2 regions of the Bacillus sp. 41-22 genome follow, and region 1 is predicted to be linked to the other one. Evidence: riboswitches for the same ligand, from Rfam matches in the RefSeq annotation. Region 1 holds a riboswitch; the other holds the start of a gene.
The links. Region 1 has a riboswitch for S-adenosylmethionine ahead of LCF45_RS01000 (MetQ/NlpA family ABC transporter substrate-binding protein). Riboswitches for the same ligand answer to the same signal wherever they lie in the genome.

Region 1 (4,225 bases):
CTGAAGCGGTTCCTATAAATGAAAGTGTTACGATTTCCCCGGTGCTTTGCAGTTCTTTCTGTACCTCTTCTGGAATTTTAGCTGCAAACGCGCTATTTACAAATTTCTTCGTTGTTACATGTTGTGGATTTGTAAAAATGTCCTTCACTGTTCCACTTTCAACGACAGATCCATGTTCCATTACAGCAACTTGGTCACAAATACGCTGGATGACATTCATTTCGTGTGTAATTAGCAAAATCGTAATTCCGATTTCTTCGTTGATCTTTAATAATAAATCAAGAATAGAATCAGTCGTTTCCGGATCTAATGCGCTCGTTGCTTCATCACTTAATAAAACTTCAGGCTCATGAGATAGTGCGCGAGCGATCGCTACACGTTGTTTTTGACCACCAGATAATTCACTTGGATAGGCATCTTTTTTATTAAAGAGATCAACAATGCGTAAATACTTTTCTACCCTTTTTTCAATTTCATTTTTGGGAAGACCAGATAGACGTAAGGGTAGTGCGATATTTTCATAAACGGTAACGGTTTTAAGTAAATTGAATCCTTGAAAAATCATGCCGATCTTTTTTCTCGCCTTTGCGAGTTCTTTTGTCGATAAGGTTGTTAACTCTTGTTCATTTATAATGATATCTCCTGTCGTTGGTTTTTCTAATAAATTTACACAACGGATTAATGTACTTTTACCAGCGCCACTATATCCGATGATTCCAAATACTTCGCCCTTTTTTACTTTAAGGGAAGTTGATTTAAGAGCCTCAACATTCCCTTTTTTTGTTGTAAATACTTTGGAGACGTTTTTTAATTCAATCATTATAGTCAGCTCCTACCAAGACGGTAAAACAGAACCATCGAATTTTTTCTCAATGAAATCTTTTACTTCTTTAGATTGATAAGCTTTCTTTAATTTATTAACAACAGCATCATCTTTATTTTCAGTACGAACAACGACCCAATTCACATATGGTGAATCTTTTCCTTCGCGGAAAATAGAATCTTTCGCTGGGCTTAATTTTGCACCTAATGCAAAGTTTGTATTAATTGCAGCTGCCTTTACTTCACTTAGCTGTGTTGGTAATTGAGATGCCTCTAATTCAACAATCTTTAAATTTTTCGGGTTTTCAATTACATCTTTTGCAGTCGCTTTTTCTGTAGCTTTTGGATCAACCTTTAAAACACCTGCTTTTTCAAATAGCTTTAAAGCACGAAGCTCATTTGTTGGATCATTTGGGACAGCGATTGCATCGCCCTCTTTTAATTCTTTTACATCTTTTAAGCTTTTAGAATATACACCCATAGGGAATGTTACTGTGGAAAATACTTCAGTTAATTTCATGTTGCGTTCAGCTTTAAATACGTCTAAATAAGATTTAGTTTGATAGCTATTTACATCGAGGCTTTTTTCATCTAAAGATACGTTTGGCGCTACATAATCATTAAATACCTTTACATCAATTTCGAGACCATCTTTTGCTGCCACTTCTTTTACCTTTTCAAAAATTTGTTCATGCGGTCCACCCGTTACGCCGACAGTAATCTTTTTCTCATCTAATGCTTTTACCTCTTTATCAGAATTAGCACCACATGCACCTAACAATAATACCGCTCCACTTACAATACTTAATAACACCTTTTTCATCTATAATTCCCCCTTAATATACGTTCCAAAATAAAAAGCACCTCTCAAAAATAAGAGAGGTGCCGAATAGACGAAATAGGTTCCTCTCTTATCTTCCAAAACGAAAATCGTTCTGCAGGAATTAGCACCTTAGCTTATACGTTATAAGCTCGGTTGCCGGGCATCATCGGGCCAGTCCCTCCGCCACTCTTGATAAGAGTATGTGTATGTAGTTTTTTAATATGGTACTAATAGTAAATCTTACAAAAAGAATTGTCAATATTATTTTCTGAATATATTTTATTTTAAGGTAATCGAAACGTTCCCTTTTTTATGTCCCTTTTCCACATACATATGAGCTTCAGCAATTTCTTCTAATCGGTAAGTTCTATCAATAACGGGCTTTAGTTTTTCCGTTTCGACTAGTTTTTTTAATAGAATCATATCCTCTTTACTTACCTTGGCCATCATTCCATTAACAGATACATATTTTCCATTGGGTGTTAATGTATTTGTACAAAGGGATTTTTTATACTTCCCAACTGCATCAAATATAATATCGTAGCATTTGCCTTGCTTAGTAAAATCTTCTTTCGTATAATCAATTACTTTATCAGCTCCTAAAGATTGCACGAGTTCAAAATTTGAATTACTACAAACAGCCGTAACGGTCGCGCCGAAATATTTAGCAAGTTGTACAGCAGCTGTTCCTACTGATCCGGAGGCACCATATATGAGCACTTGTTGCCCTTTTTTTATACGGCCCTTTCTCAGGAAATGTAATGCTGAAGTTCCGCCAAAAGGAATAACTGCCGCTTCTTCATACGTCACATTGGTAGGTTTTAATGTTATTAATCCACTTTCATGTACGCATGTGTACTCGGCATAACCACCGAGGTTTAGTTCTGTTAATGCAAAAATTGGATCACCTTTTTTAAATTGAGTTACATCTGTTCCTACTTCTTCGATTTCACCGGATAACTCTACGCCGAGTACAGGTTTTCTCGGTTTTCTGAAACCTAATATGATCCTCATAGGAATCCAAAATAAGAGGGGGCTATTAAAGCCGCGTATTCTACAATCTCCAGTCGTTACACTTGTTGCGTGAATTTTAATTAATACTTCGTTCTTTTTAGGTGTAGGTTTCTCTATATTTTGAAGCTGAAGAACGTTAGGTGGTCCATACTGTGTGCAAATGATCGCCTTCATAATGACCTCCTGAAATGAGTTGTTGTTATTTACATCATATTTAAAACCTTCATTAAACATGTCGCTATATAGCGAATAAAGATTAAAAATTATATAGATTTCGTAGGAAAAGAGGTGATATTATTTTGGGAAAGGGGGCGACATTATGAAAAAAACTATTATTATTTCAAGTTTAGTGCTTGCAATCAGTCTAGGGGTAGGGTGTAGCAATGAGAAAACAACAAAGACTGATGAACCGAAAAAAGAAGCCATGCAAAAAGAAAAGGAATTAGAAGCGAAGGATGTTTTCAAGAAAACGAACGAAGCTTTTAAAAATGAAGAAAATGTAACGATGACATATGATGTAGGGTTAAAAGCTGAGGGAACAGAGATGGATATATTAAAGGCTAAGATGCAATTAGAGCCAAAGACAAAGAATTCTCGTTCTGAAATGAATATTTCTGGTACAGATGTTGTAGTGTATACTGTGGATGGTAAAGTTGCTGGTGAGGTGAAAAACCCTAATACAGGAGAAGTTATAACCGTACCAGAGGAGCAATTAAACGCTGGTGGAATGAAAGCGACTCAAGATATTATAGATAATTTAGAAGTACCAGCAGTAGTTTTAGATAAAATGAAGATGGAGAAAAGCGGAGATAAATATAAACTGAAATTTACATTAAAAGGGCAAGAAACAGAAAGTATGTTAACTAGCATGGATGAAACGCAGAAGAAAATGTTACAAGCACAAAATGCGAAGATAGAAGAAGTGGATGCAGAATATATCATTACAAAAGATTTTAAATATGAATCAGCGAAGATAGATATGATTATGAGTAGTAATGGTAAGGATAAGGCACACATTATTACGAATGCAAAATATACGTCGTACGAAAAGTTTGACCCAATACAATTGCCGGCAGCAAAGTAACAGTTTTGATCAGGGGGGACCTAAAATAAGGTGCCCTCTCTTTTTTATACTTTCTTCTTAGGAAAATAGGTACAATATGAAGAGGGAAAACTGTGGAAGAGGAGAGTGTCATTTGAAAAAAAGAAAGATAGCGGTGGTCATTGTAGCTTATACAGTGTTGCTTGCGACATCTATAAATACATATAAAGAGCAACTAGAACATCCTATTATGAGCGATGTAGGAAAGTTGCTTCCAACGAAAATTAAACGTGTTGAAAATGCTGAGGATGAACGTTCATTAAAACAGTTAGTGCAAGATGCAAATGTTTCTGGAGAGAAGATTTCTATTGCAGGTATGCAACATAGCCAAGGCGGACAGACGTATTATCCGAACGGTACGATGCTTGATATGAAAGGATATAATGAAATATTAGAATTCGATCCGGAGAAGAAGAGGATTAGGGTGCAAAGCGGTGTCACATGGAATGACATTCAAAAGAAAA
Region 2 (4,225 bases), 1.5 Mb from region 1:
AAAATCGTGAACAACTAATATATTATGTTTATTAGCAAAATGAATGGTTGCATCAAAAAAATCTTTTGATGCAGTAGCGCCGGTAGGGTTATTTGGATAGTTTAAAAACATTAACTTTGCTCGCTCCGCAACAGAGTCATCAATTTTTGTATAATCCGGTAAAAAATTATTTTCTGCAATAAGCGGCATTGTTTCAAATTGTGCTTTTGCTAAAGCAACTCCTGATAAATAATCTGGATAGCCTGGATCTGGAACGAGAATAGTATCACCAGGGTTTGTAAAACAAACTGGTAATTCTACTAATCCAGCCTTTCCGCCAAACAAAATAGCAACTTCAGTTTTTGGATTTACTACTACATCATATTCACGTTGATAGAATGTTGCCACGGCTTCTTTTAAGCTTTCGTGTCCGCGAAATGGCGGATATTTATGATGAATGGTCTTTTCAGCAGCATCTTGTAAAGCTTTAACGATATGCTGCGGTGTTGGTTGATCTGGATTACCTTGACCTAGATTAATAACATCGTGACCAGCTGCAACGACTTTGTTAACTTTTGCAACAAGTGAAGCGAAAAATTGTGTTGGCAATGATGTTACTATCTCAGAAGGTTGAAATAATTTCATACTTTCCACCTCTTTTGAAAGTTGTTACAATTCTAGTGACAAATGATATAATCTTTCCAGTATTTTGTAAAGAAAAAAATGAGAATGGGGCTGAAAAAATGAAAGTCGCATGTATTCAAATGGATATTGTCTTTGGAGATGTAGAAAAAAATATTGAGAACGCTAAAAAAAAAATAAGTGAAGCGATGAAAGAAAGACCAGATGTTATCGTCTTACCAGAACTCTGGACAACAGGATATGATTTAACGAGACTTTCTGAAATTGCAGATACGGATGGATTAGAAACGAAAGAAAAGTTGAAAGAATGGTCGAAGCAATATGGTGTACATATTGTTGGTGGTTCCATAGCAAAGCAAACAGAGCAAGGGGTTACAAATACAATGTATGTTGTAAACAATGAAGGGAATCTAGTCAATGAATATAGTAAAGTACATTTATTTCAGCTGATGGATGAACATAAATATTTAGTTGCTGGTAATGAGACAGGTGAATTTAAGTTAGATGATGTAGAGTGTGCTGGTACAATTTGTTATGATATTCGTTTTCCAGAGTGGATGCGCGTTCATACTGCTAAAGGTGCAAAAGTTTTATTTGTTGTAGCAGAATGGCCATTAGTACGTTTAGCACATTGGCGTTTGCTTTTACAGGCGAGAGCAGTTGAAAATCAGTGTTATGTTGTTGCGTGCAATAGAGCAGGAAAGGATCCGAATAATGAGTTTGCAGGTCATTCTCTAATTGTGGATCCTTGGGGTGAAGTTGTGGTAGAGGCAAATGAAGAGGAATCAATTTTATTTGGAGAACTTAAATTCGAGAAAATTAAAGAGGTACGTAAAGGAATTCCAGTTTTTGCAGATCGTCGTCCAGAATTATACAAATAAAATGTTGACAAGTGATTTTTATTCTTGGTATAGTCTTCATCATAAAGTTAAAAATTCTAAAAATTATAAAACTCTTATCAAGAGCAGGTGGAGGGATTTGGCCCGATGAAGCCCAGCAACCGACCGTAATACCATTGTGAAATGGGGCGTTTATGACGCCAAAAGGCACGGTGCTAATTCCAGCAGAAAGTAAACTTTCTGGCAGATAAGAGGGGAGAAGATAAACTTCAAACCTCTTTCTTTGTGGAAAGGGGTTTTTCTATTTTAGAAAAACCTCTGAATGAAAAGGAGGAGAAGACGATGGGATATTATTCATTAACTGAAACAACAGCTATACAATATGCGAAAGAACACGGTTATTTTGAAAAGAAAGCAAATGTAGTTTGTCATGAAATTGGAGATGGAAATTTAAATTACGTGTTCAAATTAGATGATGGAGAGAAGTCTATTATAATAAAACAAGCACTGCCATATGCGAAAGTAGTTGGTGAGAGCTGGCCACTGTCTATAAAAAGAGCGACGATTGAAAGTAAAGCATTACAAATTTTTGCGAAGTATGTGCCAGATTATGTTCCGGTAGTGTACAGTCATGATGAAGAGTTAGCAGTTACAGTAATAGAAGACTTATCAAGACTAACAATTACAAGAAAAGGATTAATAGATGGAGAAGGATATCCACTTTTATCCCAGCATATCGGTCGTTTTCTAGCACATGTTTTGTTTTATACTTCAGATTTCGGTTTACAGTCAGAAGAGAAAAGGGTACTAGAAGGTACATTTGTAAATCCAGACCTTAGTAAAATTACAGAAGATTTAGTTTTTACGGATCCATTTGGACATTATGATACGAATGATTATGAGTCAGATTTACAGTCAGTGATTGATGAACTTTGGAGTGACAAAACTTTAAAACTAAAAGTAGCACAATATAAATATAAGTTTTTAACGAGAAAAGAAGCGCTTATTCATGGTGATTTACATACTGGTAGTATTTTTTCATCACCTTCTGAAACGAAAGTGATCGATCCAGAATTTGCAACGTACGGTCCATTTGGGTTTGATATCGGTCAATTTATTGCAAATCTATTATTAAATGCTTTATCTAGAGAAGAAGAAAAGAGAAGTGTACTATTTTTCCATATAGAAAAGACATGGAGTTATTTTGTAGAAAACTTTACGAAGTTATGGATTGGAGAAGGTGTAGAAGCATATACGAAAGAAAAACAATGGTTACCAATTATTTTGCAAAATATCTTTACTGATGCCGTCGGATTTGCCGGATGTGAACTGATTCGTAGAACAATTGGCTTAGCTCATGTAGCGGATTTAGATGGGATAGCAAATAAAGAAAATAGAATTCAAGCTAAAAAACAAGCGTTATCCTTAGGTAGAGAACTAATAAAATATGAAGCCAAGGGTGCTGATATTCAACTGTTTCGAACATTATTTCAACAGACAGTTGGAGGCGTAAAAGCATGAGTACAATTATTACTATTCCGAGATCTGTAAGTTGGAAAGGCGATGGAATTGCAGTATTAAATCAAACAAAGTTGCCGCATGTCACTGAATACAAAACATTAACGAATATTGAAGATGTATGGAAAAGTATCATTATGTTAGAAGTACGAGGAGCGCCTGCAATTGGAATTGTAGCTGCGTTTGGTTTGGCGCTTGCGGCAAAGAAATACGATGCTATAAATATCTATGAGTTTCAGAAGAAGTTTAATAGAGATTGTAACTATTTAGGAACATCACGCCCGACAGCAGTCAATTTATTTTGGGCAATCGATCGTATGAGAGAATCTATTCGAGAGATTACTACAATAAAAGAAGCTCAAAAAATATTAGAAGAAGAAGCGCTTCATATTCAGCAAGAGGATGAAATGGTGTGCCGAAGTATTGGAGAACATGCTTTAACATGTTTTAAAGACGGTGATAAAATTTTAACAATTTGTAACGCTGGAAGTATTGCAACTGCTAGATATGGAACAGCATTAGCCCCATTTTATATTGGGAAAGAGAAGGGTGTGCGTTTACATGCGTATACGTGTGAAACGAGGCCGGTTTTACAAGGTGGCCGTTTAACGACATGGGAATTGAAACAAGCAGACATTGATGTAACGCTTATTACGGATAATACTGCAGCACATGCAATTCGAACGAAAGAAATTAATGCGATTATCGTAGGGGCAGATCGAATCGTTGAAAACGGTGATACTGCTAATAAAATAGGAACATTAAATTTAGCTATATTAGCAAAGTATTTCGGTATCCCATTTTACGTTGCAGCACCGTTATCTACATTTGATACTACGAAACAAACAGGTGCTGAAATTGTCATTGAAGAAAGAGATGAAACAGAAGTTACGAAAATTTTTGGGAAACAAGTGGCGCCACTTGGAACGCCTGTATTTAACCCTGCATTTGATGTAACACCGCGTGAATTAATTACGGGGATTATTACTGAGAAAGGTATTTTACGTGGAGATTATAAGCAAAAAATTACATCATTATTTGAAAAAATAAGCTAACTGCTCAGTCGCTATATAAAAAAACGGTAGAAGAGCATGTTTTTAAATGGTCGAGAGGGACTGGCTATGTATAGGAGCGGTAAGTGCCTGTTCCTACCACGCGCAACGTTTTAAAACAAAGAAAGGTAGCAAGGTGTAGGACCATTTGTATCTTCATGGTAGCAATCTATATGCTGAAAAATGAAATGTATG

Region 2: linked by a shared signal. The riboswitch ahead of mtnK (S-methyl-5-thioribose kinase) and the one ahead of LCF45_RS01000 (MetQ/NlpA family ABC transporter substrate-binding protein) in region 1 are both predicted to bind S-adenosylmethionine.

The regions. Positions count from the first base shown of each region.
Region 1 is NZ_CP084035.1:170,421-174,645, forward strand. It holds gene LCF45_RS00995 (methionine ABC transporter ATP-binding protein) at 1-820, opposite strand, end outside; gene LCF45_RS01000 (MetQ/NlpA family ABC transporter substrate-binding protein) at 833-1,645, opposite strand; SAM riboswitch class I at 1,731-1,844, opposite strand; gene LCF45_RS01005 (NAD(P)-dependent alcohol dehydrogenase) at 1,925-2,833, opposite strand; gene LCF45_RS01010 (DUF6612 family protein) at 2,979-3,743, shown strand; gene LCF45_RS01015 (FAD-binding oxidoreductase) at 3,856-4,225, shown strand, end outside.
Region 2 is NZ_CP084035.1:3,912,324-3,916,548, reverse strand. It holds gene LCF45_RS19900 (pyridoxal phosphate-dependent aminotransferase) at 1-624, opposite strand, end outside; gene LCF45_RS19895 (carbon-nitrogen family hydrolase) at 639-1,502, shown strand; SAM riboswitch class I at 1,574-1,714, shown strand; gene mtnK (S-methyl-5-thioribose kinase) at 1,803-2,981, shown strand; gene mtnA (S-methyl-5-thioribose-1-phosphate isomerase) at 2,978-4,033, shown strand.